Regions from separate parts of the Lachnoanaerobaculum sp. Marseille-Q4761 genome, predicted to be linked through region 1. Evidence: predicted binding sites of a transcription regulator. Region 1 holds the regulator's gene; the other holds the start of a gene.
The links. The regulator NrdR, encoded in region 1, represses ribonucleotide reductase genes. The targets are predictions, from matches to a motif close to CACAANATNTTGTG.
Positions count from the first base shown of each region.

Region 2: the regulator NrdR is predicted to act here: its motif matches at 2,493-2,506, upstream of nrdD (anaerobic ribonucleoside-triphosphate reductase).

Region 1 covers NZ_JAGEKB010000002.1:385,465-393,479, reverse strand. The annotation lists gene htpG (molecular chaperone HtpG) at 1-661, shown strand, start outside; gene J4O15_RS09015 (TOBE domain-containing protein) at 705-1,118, opposite strand; gene J4O15_RS09010 (DegV family protein) at 1,312-2,154, shown strand; gene J4O15_RS09005 (galactokinase) at 2,284-3,582, shown strand; gene J4O15_RS09000 (DUF4190 domain-containing protein) at 3,579-3,959, shown strand; gene nrdR (transcriptional regulator NrdR) at 3,986-4,438, shown strand; gene J4O15_RS08990 (YqeG family HAD IIIA-type phosphatase) at 4,435-4,953, shown strand; gene aroE (shikimate dehydrogenase) at 4,950-5,825, shown strand; gene aroQ (type II 3-dehydroquinate dehydratase) at 5,822-6,259, shown strand; gene efp (elongation factor P) at 6,324-6,884, shown strand; gene argS (arginine--tRNA ligase) at 7,043-8,015, shown strand, end outside.
Region 2 covers NZ_JAGEKB010000001.1:1,215,458-1,223,472, forward strand. The annotation lists gene J4O15_RS05640 (ABC transporter permease) at 1-89, opposite strand, end outside; gene J4O15_RS05645 (ABC transporter permease) at 79-1,029, opposite strand; gene J4O15_RS05650 (alpha-hydroxy-acid oxidizing protein) at 1,227-2,165, opposite strand; gene nrdD (anaerobic ribonucleoside-triphosphate reductase) at 2,684-4,852, shown strand; gene J4O15_RS05660 (TetR/AcrR family transcriptional regulator) at 5,102-5,665, shown strand; gene J4O15_RS05665 (ferredoxin reductase) at 5,758-6,558, shown strand; gene tyrS (tyrosine--tRNA ligase) at 6,636-7,862, opposite strand.

The DNA of each region.
Region 1 (8,015 bases):
CAAGGAAATCAATAAAGATGAAAATGAGGAAAGTAAGAACGCAGAAAATAAGGATGATAAAAAGATAAATATATTCTATGTGAATGATGTAAAAGAGCAGAGTCAATATGTGAATATCTTTAAATCAGCCGGAAAGGATGCGGTGGTTTTGCCTCATAGTATTGACGGACCTTTTATTACAAGTCTTGAAATGAAGAGAAATAATGTAAAATTCCTCAGAATAGATTCCGATATGACTGATGATATGAGAAGTGAGGAAATAGGTGAAGATTTAAAGGCATCTTATGAAGCATTATCAGAGAAGGTAAAAGCCGCTATTCATAATGACAAACTGAAGGTAGCTATAGAGCCTTTAAAAAATGATGAAATCTCATCCGTAATCACAATATCCGAAGAAAGCAGAAGAATGCAGGAGATGATGAAGCAATACGGAATGATGGGAATGAATCCTTCAATGTTTGGCGGTGAAGGTGAAACTTTGGTTCTTAATGCAAACCATCCGCTTGTTAAGGCGCTTTTGGAAAATACTCATGAAGAATGCTTTGATATGATTTGTGAGCATCTTTATGATATGGCTTCAATATCACATAGTCCGCTATCGCCTGAGAGAATGAGTGCATTTATAAAAAGAAGCAATGAGCTTATGCTTAAATTAAAATAATACATTAAAAAAAGAGCCTTGGTATGGCTCTTTTTAAAATGTATTATTCAATACCTACCATTACTGATGTAGCCTTGATAATTGCATAAGCCTCTTTACCTACAGAAAGCTCAAGCTCTTCAACAGCATTCTTTGAGATTGTAGAAGATACTACACCGAACTTGGTCTCAAGAGTTACAATATCATTTACAGAACCGCTTTGAATTCCCTTGATTACTCCGTGGAATTTGTTTCTTGCAGAGATCTTTGGAAGCTCTGTTGCAATCATAACCTCTGTAGCTTTGATGATAGCATATGCCGCATCACCCTTTTTAAGCCCCAATTCCTTTACGGCATTAATTGAAATTGTGGATGAAATAACCTCGCCGTTTGCTTCGATAGAAACGATAGCATTAACAGCACCCTCATTAATATTAGTTACAATTCCTTTAAACTGATTTCTTGCACTTATTTTCATTATGTAAAAACCTCATGTTAAAATATTTTACACAAAACGTAAAGCTTTATGTAATAGAAAATATTCTAACATATATAAATAAAATAGCAAGCTTTTCCGAGATAAATGCCTTTTTTTATATACTTGACTTATATAGGTGATATAATTATAATGAATGTAGTTTTAAAAACTACATTAAACGGAGTTGAAAAATATGACATATAGATTAATTGGGGATAGTTGTAGCGACTTAGATGAGAATCTGAAAAAAAATGAAAATATAAGAATAGTGCCTCTGACACTTGAAATCGGAGACTATCAGGTAATAGATGATGATAAATTTAATCAAAAAGATTTTATAAAAAGAATGGCTGAGTCAAAAGTCGGTGCAAAGAGTGCATGCCCTTCTCCCGAAGCTTTTAAAGAGGCTATGGAATGTGATACGGATATGATATTTGTGGTGACACTTTCAGACCATTTAAGCGGAAGCTATCAGAGCGCTGAAATCGGAAAAAATCTTTATGAAGAAGAGTATGAGAAAAAGGATATTTTGGTACTTTCTTCAAAGTCCGCTTCAGCAGGTCAATACAGACTTATGCTGGAACTTGAAAAATTATGTGAACAGGGGTTTAAGTTTGAGGAGATATCAAAAAGAATAACAAAGCTAAGAGATGAGATGAAGACATATTTTGTGTTGGAGTCGCTTGATACATTAAGAAAAAACGGAAGGCTTTCTGCTGTAACCGCATTTATAGCATCGGCTCTTAATATTAAGCCTATTATGGGAGCAGTGGACGGTGTTATAGTAAAAAAGGACCAGCAAAGAGGCATGCAAAAGGCACTCATAAAGATGGTGGAACTTGCGATAGAGGAGGCCGGAGAAAATACGAAAGAAAAGATAGTATGTATAACTCATATAAATAATGAGGAGAGAGGCGAGTATGTAGCAAATCTTTTTCGTGATTGCAATAAGTTTAAAGATGTAAAGCTTGTAAACGGTGCAGGTGTGGCGACCATGTATGCAGGCGATGGCGGTATAGTACTTGCAATAGGATAAATCTTAAATATATGAAAGTACACAATAATAAATTGTGTACTTTTTTTGGATTTATGATAAACTATTTTTAGAATACATAGATGGATAATATTTATGTTTGATTTACTATAAACATTTAGCGAGGGTTATATGAATTTACTTGAGGCAAAAAATATATTAAAAAACAACGGAAAAAAATTATTTGAAGAGCTTTATGGAAAGAATGAAGTTGAAAAAAATCTAAAGAGATATGAATGTATCTTAAACGGTTTTTCAAAAGAGTTCGGCAAAAAGGATATTAAGCTTTTTTCATCTCCGGGAAGAACGGAAATCTCAGGGAATCATACGGACCACAATAACGGCAAGGTGCTTGGAGGAAGCATAAATCTTGACTGTATAGCTGTAGCGGCAAAAAACGACAGTGATATTGTAAATATTATAAGTGAGACATTTTCACAGAAGTTCAAAGTAAATATAAAGGATATTGAGCCGGGGGTTGAGAAAATAGGCACTGTGGAGCTGTTAAAGGGTATTCTGGCAGGATTTAAGAAAAGAGGGGCGATTATAGGCGGTTTTGATGCCTATATCAGCAGCAATGTTATTTCAAGTGCCGGAGTAAGCTCATCAGCCGCTTTTGAAACTTTGATATGTCAGATTATAAATACATTATTTAATGACAATAAATTATCAAAAACAGATTATGCCTATATAGGAAAATATGCAGAGAATATTTACTGGGATAAATCAAGCGGGCTGCTTGATCAGATGTGCTGTGCCTATGGCGGACTTATCAGTATAGATTTTAAAAATCCCGATTTGCCGAAGGTGGATGAGATAGATTTTGATTTTGCAGGTGCCGAACATGATTTGATTATAGTTCAAACAGGAAGAGGTCATGCGGATCTTTCTGCTGATTATTCATCCATACCTGCAGAAATGAAAATGGTGGCAAAATATTTCGGCAAAAACACATTGTCGGAAGTAAATGAAGAAGAGTTTTATGAGAATATAATAAAGATAAGAGGATTTGCCGGAGACAGAGCTATACTTAGAAGTATCCATTTCTTTGATGAAAACAAAAGGGTTGAAAAAGAGGTGAAGGCTTTGGCGGAGAATGATTTTGAAACATTCTTAAAAAATATTACAGATAGCGGTAATTCATCATGGAAGTATCTGCAAAATGTATATACCAATAACGCACCGAATGAGCAGGGAATCACCGTGGCATTGTCACTGTCGGAAAAATTTTTAAATGAAAGGAATATTGGAGCCACCAGAGTACATGGCGGCGGGTTTGCCGGAGTTATAATGGCAATGGTGCCTGAAAAATACAGTGATGAATATATTGCCTATATGGATAAATTTATGGGCAAGGGTTCATGTTATAAAATGAAAATAAGACCTTATGGTTCTATATGTTTAAATGAATTTTTTAAGGAGGATAAATGAAAGAAGAACAATATTCGCTAGCCTGCCTGATTGTAGGAATACTTAGCTGTGTACTTTGTTGTATGTGCCTTGGAATACCGCTTGGAATAGCCGGAGTGGTACTGTTTGTTTTATCAATGGGAAACGGGCATGGGGTTGATGCAAAGGCGGGATTTGGACTTGCACTGTCTATAGCAGGATTTATACTTTCCGTTGTTACAATAATTTTATTTATATTGTTTATGTTAGGAATGACAGATACCGATTATCGTTATGACGATAATTGGTATGACCATTTCAGTGATTACAATAATTCACTGGATTATGGTGATTATTATAATCTGCCGTTTGAATTTGATTTTGATGATAATTTTGATGTGGAAACAGATGAGTTATAAAATGATTTTTAGTAAAGGATAAGCTTATGAAATGCCCGTTTTGCCAAGCGCAGGAAACAAAGGTGATTGACTCTCGCCCGGCAGAGGACAACTCTTCTATAAGAAGGAGAAGGCAGTGCGAGAAATGTAATAAAAGATTTACCACCTATGAGAAACTTGAAACCATACCTCTTATGGTTATAAAAAAGGATGATACCAGAGAAAATTTTGACAGATCCAAAATAGAAGCAGGTATTATACAAAGTTGCCATAAAAGACCTGTTTCTACCGTTATGATAAGAAAGACTGTAGATGATATAGAAAACCAAATCTATTCTATGGAAGTCGGTGAAATACCTACCAGAAAGATAGGTGAGCTTGTGATGGAAAAATTAAAGGATTTGGATGAGGTTGCCTATGTAAGATTTGCATCTGTATACAGGGAGTTTAAGGATGTAAATACTTTTGTGGATGAGATTGCAAAACTGTTAAAGAAATGATTTTTATGAATAAACTTTTTCCGGATTTATATAAAAAAGATATATATAATATAGATTTTAAAAAGCTCTACAATAGGGGCTTTAGGGCGGTGCTTTTTGATATTGATAATACCTTGACCACACATGGAACAAGGGCAAACAGGGCTAATATAGAATTTTTTAAATCATTAAGAAAAATAGGATTTAAAACCTGCCTGATTTCAAATAATAAAGAAAAAAGAGTGGCTCCATTTGCAAAGATGGTATCCTCGCCATATATATATAAGGCAAATAAGCCTTCAAAAAAGGGTTATTTAAAGGCTATGGATATTTTGAATGTCAAAAAAGAAGAGACGGTATTTGTGGGAGACCAGATTTTTACCGATATTTGGGGTGCGAACAATGCAGAGGTATATTCTGTTTTGGTTAATCCTATCAGCCCCAAGGAGGAGATACAGATAGTATTAAAAAGATTCTTTGAAAAAATAGTGCTGTTCTTTTATAAAAGGAAATTATCAAAGAGGAAGAAAAAATGATAAACGCCGGTACAAAAATATATGGAATTATAGGAAATCCTGTTTCTCACAGCCTTTCACCTCTATTACAAAATACTTTGGCAAATGAAATGAATATAGATATGAAATATATGGCATTTCATGTAAAAGAAAATATAGAAGATGCTATAAAAGGGGCATTTTTTTTGGATATAAAGGGATTTAATATAACCGTTCCATATAAAAGGGATGTATTAAGCATTGTTGATGAAATTGATGAGAGAGCAAAAAAAATCGGTGCAATAAATACTCTTGTTAAGACATCAAAAGGATATAGGGGCTATAATACCGATATTATAGGACTGTGTAAATGTATAAAAAATAACGGGCTTTCTATAAAGGATAGGGATATTATTTTACTTGGAGCGGGTGGTGCCGCAAAGGCTGCGCTTTATCTTGCAATTGAAGAGGGTGCAAGGTCTATTACCATAGTAAACAGAAATATAAAAAGGGCTGAAGAATTAAAAGCGGAAATTTTTAACAGCTTTAAAAATATATCCACAATCTCTTTGGATGATTTGAAAAAAAATATTGATATATTGGAGTATAAGGATTATTTTGTATTCCAAACTACAGATGTGGGTATGTTTCCTAATATAAACAGCTGTATAATTGATGATAATGAATTTTATAAAAAATGTGATTCGGGTATTGATCTTATCTATACACCATTTGAAACTGCATTTATAAAAAAAATGAAAGAAAACGGCAAAATCTGTATCAACGGACTTGATATGCTTATTCTTCAAGGTGTTGAGAGTTTTGAAATATGGAATGATGTCAAAGTAAGCGAAGATATAATAAAAAAAGTAAAAGTATTGTTGACAGAGAAGCTTAGAGAGAGAATGGGATGAAAATTCTGGTAATAAATGGTGTAAATATGAACTTCCTCGGTATAAGAAATAAGGAAGTTTATGGAAATAGAGATTATAATTATCTTTTGGAAATGATTGAAAAAAAAGCAAAAGAGCTTGGCGTGGATGTGGAATGTTTTCAGAGCAATCATGAAGGTGCTATTGTTGATAAGCTTCAGGAAGCATATTATGAAAAGCCTTTAGGAATTGTTATAAATCCTGCCGCATTTACACATACAAGTGTTGCTATAAGGGATGCTCTGGAAAGCCTTGATTGTATAAAGGTGGAAGTGCATATATCAAATATTTCCGACAGGGAAGAGTTTAGACACAGGTCAATTACACAGCCTGTATGTACAGGTCAAATAGCGGGGCTTGGTTTATATGGATATACTTTAGCAATGGAGTATATAATTGAACAAACTAAGTCTTGATTTGATATAAAAATTGTTATAAAATAGTTCAAGTATCGCATGAAAGTTTTAGGAGGAAATAATAATGGTTTCAGCAGGTGATTTTAAAAATGGTTTAACATTGGAGATTGAGGAAGGTCAGGTTTTTCAGATTCTTGAATTCCAGCATGTTAAGCCGGGAAAGGGAGCTGCATTCGTTCGTACAAAAATTAAGAATGTAATTACAGGTAGCGTTGTTGAGAGAACTTTCCGACCTACTGAGAAATTCCCACAGGCAAGAATAGACAGAGCGGATATGCAGTATTTATATTCAGATGGAGATATGTTCAATTTTATGAATGTTGATACATATGATCAGATCGCACTCAATTCAGACAAGGTTGGAGACGCATTAAAGTTTGTAAAAGAGAATGAGATGGTTAAGATATGTTCATTCAACGGCAATGTATTCTCTGTAGAGCCGCCTTTATTCGTAGAGTTGGAAATTACAGATACAGAACCGGGATTTGCAGGAAATACGGCACAGGGTGCTACTAAGCCTGCAACAGTTGAAACAGGAGCGGTTGTTTATGTTCCTTTGTTTGTAAATCTTGGTGATAAGATTAAGATTGATACAAGAACAGGTGAGTATTTATCCAGAGTTTAAAATTTTAATGCTTGACGGTCGTTCTGACCGTCTTTTTTAACAGCTTTAATATATTAGATATAAGATCTTATTGAATAAAGATTTAGCTGTTTTTATATTGTCAGGCAAGTGATAAGATAATGTTTGCAGGACAAAATCAATATACAGAGTGGAGATATATGAAGACAATTATAGAATTGATTTCAGATGAATTAAAGTCCGCCTTTGTGAAATTGTCATATGATGAAAAATACGGAAAGGTCAATATATCAAACAGACCGGACCTTTGCGAATATCAGTGCAATGGAGCTATGGCAGCGGCTAAGGAATATAAGAAAAAGCCTATTGATATAGCAAATGAAGTGGTGGAAATACTAAAGGATAATGACAGTTTTGAAAAAATCGAGGCTATTATGCCGGGATTTATCAATATAAATATCAGCAATGCCTTTATTGAAAAATATATGAAAGATATGTCAGCCGCATCGAAGTATGGAATTGAGCTTGATAATCCTTCAAAGAAAATAATAATCGACTATGGCGGTGCAAATGTGGCAAAACCTCTGCATATAGGTCATTTGCGTTCAGCTATTATAGGTGAGAGCCTAAAGAGGATGGGAAGATTTTTCGGAAATGAAGTAATAGCCGATGTGCATCTGGGTGACTGGGGTTTACAGATGGGGCTTATAATAGAAGAGCTTAGAGAAAGAAAGCCTGAGCTTGTATATTTTAAGGAAAATTATGATGGCGAATTCCCAAAAGAGCCACCATTTACATTGAATGATTTGGAAGAAATATATCCGGCGGCATCAAAAAAGTCAAAGACGGATGAGGGATTTAAGCAAAGAGCACAGGAAGCCACTTTGGCACTTCAAAGTGGATATAGACCTTATAGAGAGATATGGCAACATATAATGAATGTATCTGTAGAGGATTTAAAGAAAAATTACAGTTCATTACTTGTAGACTTTGATCTTTGGAAGGGCGAGTCGGATGCCGATCCTTATATTCCGGATCTGATAAAAGACCTTGAGGATAGAAAAATAGCCGGAGTTTCAGAGGGAGCTTTGGTTGTAGATATAGCTATGGAGGGTGATAAAAAGGAATTACCCCCATGTATTATAAGAAAATCAGACGGTGCGGCACTCTACG
Region 2 (8,015 bases), on a different contig from region 1:
TCAAAGGGTGTAAGCTTCGGTGATAAAAAGGCAAACAAAAGCAGTGATATAACAAGTATTGAAGGAATAATGATTTTTTCAGTTCGCATATTTGCCTCCTTCAATTCTAAGTCTCGGATCTAAAAAGTAATAGGAAATATCAGCCAACAGATTTATAAAGACATATATAAATGCCATCCAAAGCACATAGGCTAAAATCACGGGATAATCTCTAAGCTTGATAGATTCTATAGCCAGTTTACCGATGCCGTCCCACATAAAAATACTCTCAACTATAGCACTGCCGCCCAGCAGACTGCCAAAGCTTAATGCCATAAGTGTAATAAGAGTAAGCGATGTAAGTCGTAGTACATTAAAAAATATAATAGTATTTTCCTTTATTCCTCTGGCTCTTGCACCGCTTACATAGGGTTTTGACAGCTCGGATATAATAAGAGCACGAATCTGCCTGATATACTTTGCACTCATTGCAAGTGAGAGTGTAAGCGTAGGCAGTATAAGGCTTTTAAAGCTTGTGCCCTGTGAAATCACAGGTAGAAGCTTCATCTGCAATGCAAAAACATAGGAAAGCACAAGTGCTACAAAAAAATTAGGGAGTGAATTGCCTATAAAGGACATTGCCTTGATAATATTATCAAATATACTATTTCTTTTTATTGCTGAAAGTATTCCAAGAGGCAAAGAAATAAGTATGGTTGTGATTAGAGAGCTGATACTTAAAAGCAGTGTATTCGGCAGTTTACCTATAATATAGCCAAAAACCGGTTTGCCGGATACATAGCTTACACCCATATCACCCTTTATTATGCCGGACAGCCAGCTTAGGTATTGAATTATAAAGGGGCGGTTTAAGCCCAGTTCCTCTCTTTTTTGATTTATAAGTTCAGGGGAAAGCATTCCTCCTATAGCTTCATATCTTACAGCCACAGCATCACCTCCGGTAAAATAGATGAGAGCAAAGGATATAAAGCTGATGCCTATAAGTATAGGTATCAATGATAACAATCTTTTAAAAATATATTTACACAATTTTGCCACCTAAAAAGGTAAAATTTATTTGTTTAAGCCTTGGCTGTAAACATGATAATAGAATATAAAAGTGGAGAGAATATGTCAAGAGAAAATGAAAACGAGTTTCATATTAGAAAAGATATAATTAGAACAGATAAAAAACTTACTCTACAATCTTAAAGTCGCCTTTAGGTTTGCAAAGTAAGTTTTTGATATTATTTTATATATAACACGGAAGAGTCAAAGGAGTCGGTATCCTTTATACCTGTATACATCATAAGCTCTGAAAGCTCTTCATTCATTTTATTTATTTTTTCGATTACACCGCTCTCACCATACTTTAAAAGCTGTGGAAGTATGCCCCTTCCTACAGATACGGCATCAGCACCAAGTGCCAGAGCCTTGTAAGCATCATAGCCTGTATCCATTGAACAGTCTACAAATATTTCCATTTCTTTTAGAACTTCCCTTATTCTTGGAAGTATCATAAGCGGTGGGATACCGAAAGGAATTCTGCCATGATGATGTGATACAACTATTGCGCTGCAGCCGACCTTCTTTACTTTTATGGCATCCTGTACAGATAAAACACCCTTTGCCACAAAAGGTATTTTTGCAAATTTCACATATTCCGTGAGGTCGGATTGTGTAACAGGTCCCATAGGTATTCCGTCAACTATATCGTATTTGCCATCAGTTCCGGGAACATGATCTATATCTATACCTACTGCAATCGCACCGCATTTTTTTGCAAATTCTATTTGCTCAAAGATAATATCATGGTCTGCAAAGGGCTTTATGATTCGTACGGTCTTTGCACCGATATCCACTATTTCTTTAAACTCATCATCAGGCTCCATACCTACCCAGTTTAAAATATTTAAAGCCTTTGCAGCCTTGGCATACTCAAGCATAGGCTTTTTTCCGTCCTTACCGACCTTATTCAAATGTGAAAATGCAGGCATCATTATAGGAGAGTCAAATTCTATCCCGAATATTTTTTTATGCTTATCGGGCAGTATAGAATCTATTGCTCTCATTTCAACTAAAATATTGTCCAGATAATTTCTGTTATGAATATTTGCATCCTCGGGTTTTCCGCTTGTTACTGGGATAAGACCGGCAGGTCCCGGCCATTTAATATTTTCCGACATACTGATCCTTTCTAAAATACATTATCACCATGTGATATTTTATAGTAGTTTTAAGCTAATAATAGCATAGTTAAAACATTATTTTCAAATCTAAATTTAGTCAGAGGGAAACTATATTTTGTATGAAATAAAAATTTTAGGCACAAGATATAAAGGTTTCAAAACAGATAAAAAAGAATAGTGAACTGTAGATTGTTAAGTTTTTTATGGTCAAAAATTCTAATAAAATTGTATTTATTTTGTATTTTGAAAATTTTAGATGTGTTTTTGGTGTATTTCATACATAAAGTTTTAATACATTATGTGGTAAAATACGCATTGACCAAACACTACATATTGTGTATACTATGAAAACATAAGCGCTAAAGCTTGATTTAGGTATGTGTTCACAAGAAAATATCAGACGGATTTAGGCAATACCTTAGCATACATAAAAGCTTGGCAAAAAAATAACTGCGAGAATTCGTAGATAATATATAGTAATAATTTTTGAGGAAGGTTTGAGGAAGGATTCAGATATGAGAATCATAAAAAGAAGCGGTGCAGAAGTAGATTTTGATATTTCAAAGATTATAGCTGCCATATATAAGGCAAATGCTGTAGTAGGCGAAGATGATAAATTAAAGAAATCTCAGGTAGACCGTATTGCCAATACTGTAGAAAATCAGTGCATGAGCATGAACCGTGCTATGAGTGTGGAAGAGATACAGGATATGGTTGAGGATGGCATCATGAGAGAGAATGCTTATGAGGTTGCCAGAAAATATATTACATATAGATATGTTCAAAGTATTAAGAGAAAAAATAATACAACTGACGATAAGATTTTATCACTTATCGAATGTGATAATGAGGAAGTAAAGCAGGAGAATTCAAATAAAAATCCTACAGTAGCTTCAGTACAAAGAGATTATATGGCGGGAGAAGTTTCAAAGGATCTTACAGAAAGAATACTTCTTGACAGTGAGGTAGTGGAAGCTCACAAAGCCGGAATACTTCACTTCCATGATGCAGATTACTTTGCACAGCATATGCATAACTGTGACCTTGTAAACCTTGAGGATATGCTTCAAAACGGTACTGTAATATCAGGTACTTTTATAGAGAAGCCGCATAGCTTCTCAACAGCTTGTAATATAGCTACACAGATTATTGCACAGGTGGCATCCAGCCAGTACGGCGGACAGAGTATATCTCTTACTCATCTTGCTCCTTTTGTGGATATCAGCAGACAAAAAATCCGTGATGAAGTGGAAGCTGAGATGTATGGTCTTAATGTATCAAAGGACAGAAAAGAAGAGATTATAGAGAACAGACTTCGCAGAGAAATCACAAAGGGTGTACAGACTATACAGTATCAGGTAGTTACATTGATGACCACAAACGGTCAGGCTCCTTTCATTACAGTATTTATGTATTTGAATGAGGCAAAGAATGAGCGTGAAAAAGAAGATCTTGCACTTATCATTGAAGAGATGATAAGACAGAGATATCAGGGTGTAAAGAATGAGAACGGTGTTTGGGTAACACCTGCATTCCCTAAGCTTATCTATGTGCTTGAGGAGGACAATGTTCGTCCGGGAAGCAGATATTATCATCTTACAAAGCTTGCTGCAAAATGTACAGCAAAGAGACTTGTACCTGACTATGTTTCAGAAAAGAAGATGTTTGAGTACAAGGTTGATAAAAACGGTAACGGCAATTGCTATGTACCTATGGGATGTAGAAGCTTCCTTACACCATATGTGGATGAGAACGGTAAGGCAAAATACTATGGAAGATTTAACCAGGGTGTTGTTACAATCAACCTTGTAGATGTTGCACTTTCATCAGGTGGAGATACCACTAAGTTCTGGGAGATATTTGATGAAAGACTTGAGCTCTGCCATCGTGCCCTCAGAGCAAGACATGAAAGATTAAAGGGAACACCTTCGGATGTAGCACCTATACTCTGGCAGCATGGAGCTCTTTCCAGATTAAAGAAGGGTGAGCCTATTGACAAGCTTTTATATGGCGGATATTCCACAATAAGCCTTGGATATGCCGGACTTTATGAATGTGTAAAGTATATGACAGGAAAGAGCCATACAGATGATGTGGCAAAACCTTTTGCGCTCAGTGTTATGCAGAAGATGAATGATAAGTGTAATGAGTGGAAGAATGCGGAGAGTATCGACTATTCTCCATACGGCACACCGCTTGAGTCTACAACATATAAGTTTGCAAAGGCTTTACAGAAGAGATTCGGTATAATAGAGGGTATTACAGATAAGAACTATATCACAAACAGCTACCATGTACATGTATCTGAGGATATAGATGCATTTACAAAGCTTAAGTTTGAGAGTGAGTTCCAAAAGCTTTCACCGGGTGGTGCGATAAGCTATGTAGAAGTACCTAATATGCAGGATAATCTTGAGGCGGTAATGAGCCTTCTCGGATTTATCTATGACAATGTTATGTATGCAGAGCTTAATACAAAATCAGATTACTGTCAGGATTGCGGCTTTGACGGCGAAATCAAGATAGTTGAGGATGAGGGTAAGCTTGTATGGAAATGCCCAAAATGCGGTAATACAGACCAGAGTAAGCTCAATGTAGCAAGAAGAACCTGCGGTTATATAGGAACACAGTTCTGGAATCAGGGTAGAACTCAGGAAATTGCGGATAGAGTATTGCATCTATAATATAAAACTAAAAAAAGCTGTTGCTTTAACGATTGATAAATCGTGAAGCGACAGCTTTTTTATATAAAAATCATTTATCCTTAAATAAAGAAGATTAGACATTTCGGCAAGTATTCTTTTTGCACACAGAGTAAAATGGATACTGCGTAAATCTGCAAAAATATTGACAAAATAAATATAAAGCATTATACTATGAATGAATATAAGTAATTATTCATTCATAGTATAAAAAAGAGGAGGTTTACAGCATTGGACAAAAAAGAGGCGTTAAAGACAGCCGCCTATGAGATATTCTCTAAAAAGGGCTATAAGGCTACGGGTATTTCAGAGATTGCTAAACAGGCGGGTGTGGCAGTCGGTTCTTTTTATAATTATTATGAAAGTAAAGAAGCTATTTTTTTAGATATTTATATAGATGAAAATAATCGTGTGAGACAGGCAATGATAAATGAAATGGACTTAAAACTTGATATGGTTGAACTTGTCGGTAAGATTTTTAAACAGTCAAGAAATTATGTTTCATCAAATAAAATTCTTGTGGAATGGTATAATCCTGTTATTTCCAAAGAATTGCACAGTTATTATTCTTCAGAGGAAGGAAAGGCAGCAAACCCCTTTTATCAGTTTTTGCTTAAGACATTTACCAATCGTATGGTAGAAGAAGGGTATTCGCAAGAGAAAATCCAAGATATTTTGCAGGTCTATAATTTGTTTTATTATATGGATATGAATATTGCAGAAAATGAATTTCCGAATATTGGCAGAACTCTTGAAATACTTGCCACAAATTTTATCAAAGGATTTTTAAAATAAAGAATTTAATTCTTTATTTTTTTGAATATTTATGAATGAATATAATATTTATTCATTCATAAAATTTTGTAATCAATAAACAAGGAGTAAAAATGAAAAGAGGTAAAAAAATGTTAGTAATTATTATATCTGTTCTTGGAGTTATAGGTCTCATCAGCTGGGGGATTATTGCATACCTTGGGGGTAGCCGGACTTTAGAAATCAAAGCTGTTGAAAGAATAAATGGAGATTTATACTTTATTCGCCTGACAAAACCTGAGTCTATTACATGGAAAGCAGGATCTTATGCCAATATCAGTATAGCTGAGAGCGGAAAAATGACTGCGGATGCGGTATCAGGGGCTACAGACGTTGATGGAGATAAAAAAGAAAAAAGCCGTTGGTTGACAATTGCTTCAAATCCTGAAGAGAATGAGATACTTATTTTGACACATAATAGCGGCAGTATATATAAGGAAACCTTGATCGGATTACCGGCAGGCAGTAAGGTTAAAATGAGTTGGCTTGGAGCCGGGCTATCACCTTCAGATGATAAAAAAGTGATGGTTTGCTTTGCATCTGATGTGGGTATTGCAGCAATAAGACCTATTATCAAAGAATGGGCATATACACGAGAGATTTACTTCACTCACTTAGATAAGGGGGTGAAAGCTTTTAATGGGGAAATATCAGAACTTACAAAGTCAGCGACAAGTTTGACCTATGAAACTTCAGACAGCATTTCTAAAAGTAAAGAACAATTAAAGAATGCAATAAATAAATATGGGAATGCAGCCATATATCTTTTATCAGGACAACCTGATGATGTCGGTGATATAAAGAAATTCCTCGCAGAAAACGGGATTGACAGCAAGAATATAAAAACGGACAGCTTTAGAGGACTGCAACAGTAAATAAAATAGAATTAAGAAATACATGTCACTATCAGTGATTAAATGTGTTTCTTAATTCTATAATTGTTTTAAATGAATTATTCCGACTTTACCTTACAGAAATTCTTTTTACCTCTCTTAATGAGAAGTCCTTCATCTGCAAAGTCTTCTTTTGTGAAAGTTTTCTTTACATCCTTTATAACTTCACCTTCTATAGAAACTCCACCCTGTTCAATATTTCTTCTTGCCTCGGATCTGGTATTTGAAAGTCCGCTGACTACAAGTACACCTGAAAGGTCGATAGTGCCGTCTCTGTAATCCTCAGGCTGCAAAATATATGTAGGAACATTGCTCATATCGCCGCCGCCTACAAAGAGTGATTTGCTGGCAGCATTAGCCTTATCGGCTTCTTCCTTGCCATGTACAAGCTCTGTAAGATGCATTGCCAGGATTTCTTTGGCTTCATTTAGCTTAGCTCCCTCCCAGGCAGACATTTCCTCTATCTGCTCAAGCGGCAGGAATGTAAGCATTCTAAGGCAGGTGAGAACATCCGCATCCGGAAGATTTCTCCAATACTGGTAGAACTCAAAAGGAGTGGTCTTATTAGGATCAAGCCAAACAGCACCGCCCACAGTCTTACCCATTTTCTTACCCTCTGAGTTAAGTAAAAGAGTGATTGTCATGGCATGTGCATCCTTACCAAGCTTCCTTCTGATAAGCTCTGTACCTCCAAGCATATTTGACCACTGATCGTCACCGCCAAACTGCATATTGCAGCCATAGTCAAGGAAAAGCTTATAGAAATCATAACTTTGAAGTATCATATAGTTAAACTCAAGGAATGAAAGGCCGTTTGCCATACGATTTTCATAGCATTTTGCTCTAAGCATATTATTGACGGAAAAATGCGGACCTATATCACGGATAAAATCCATATAATTGAGATCTCTGAGCCAGTCGGCATTGTTTACCATTCTTGCCTTGTCCTCTCCAAACTCGATAAATCGGCTCATCTGCTTTTTAAAACATTCACAGTTATGATCAATATCTTCTATTGTAAGGACCTTTCTAAGATCACTTCTGCCGGAAGGATCACCTATCATACCTGTACCGCCGCCTACTAAAGCAATAGGCTTGTTTCCTGCCATCTGGAGTCTTTTCATAAGGCAAAGAGCCATAAAATGACCTACATGCAGGCTGTCGGCAGTGGGATCAAATCCTATATAAAATGTAGCCTTACCGTTATTTATCATTTTGCTTATTTCTTCTTCATTTGTAACCTGGGCAATAAGTCCTCTTGCCTTTAATTCATCATAACAATTCATACATATCCATCCTTGATTTATTGTATATTAAATTGGTAATTTTCATAAGGAGAAGTATAACAAAGTAATGAAAAAGAATCAAGTTTATACTTTGAAAATTTAAAGTTTAGAACTTTAAATTGCTAAAGACTTGATAATTTTTTCGTATTAATT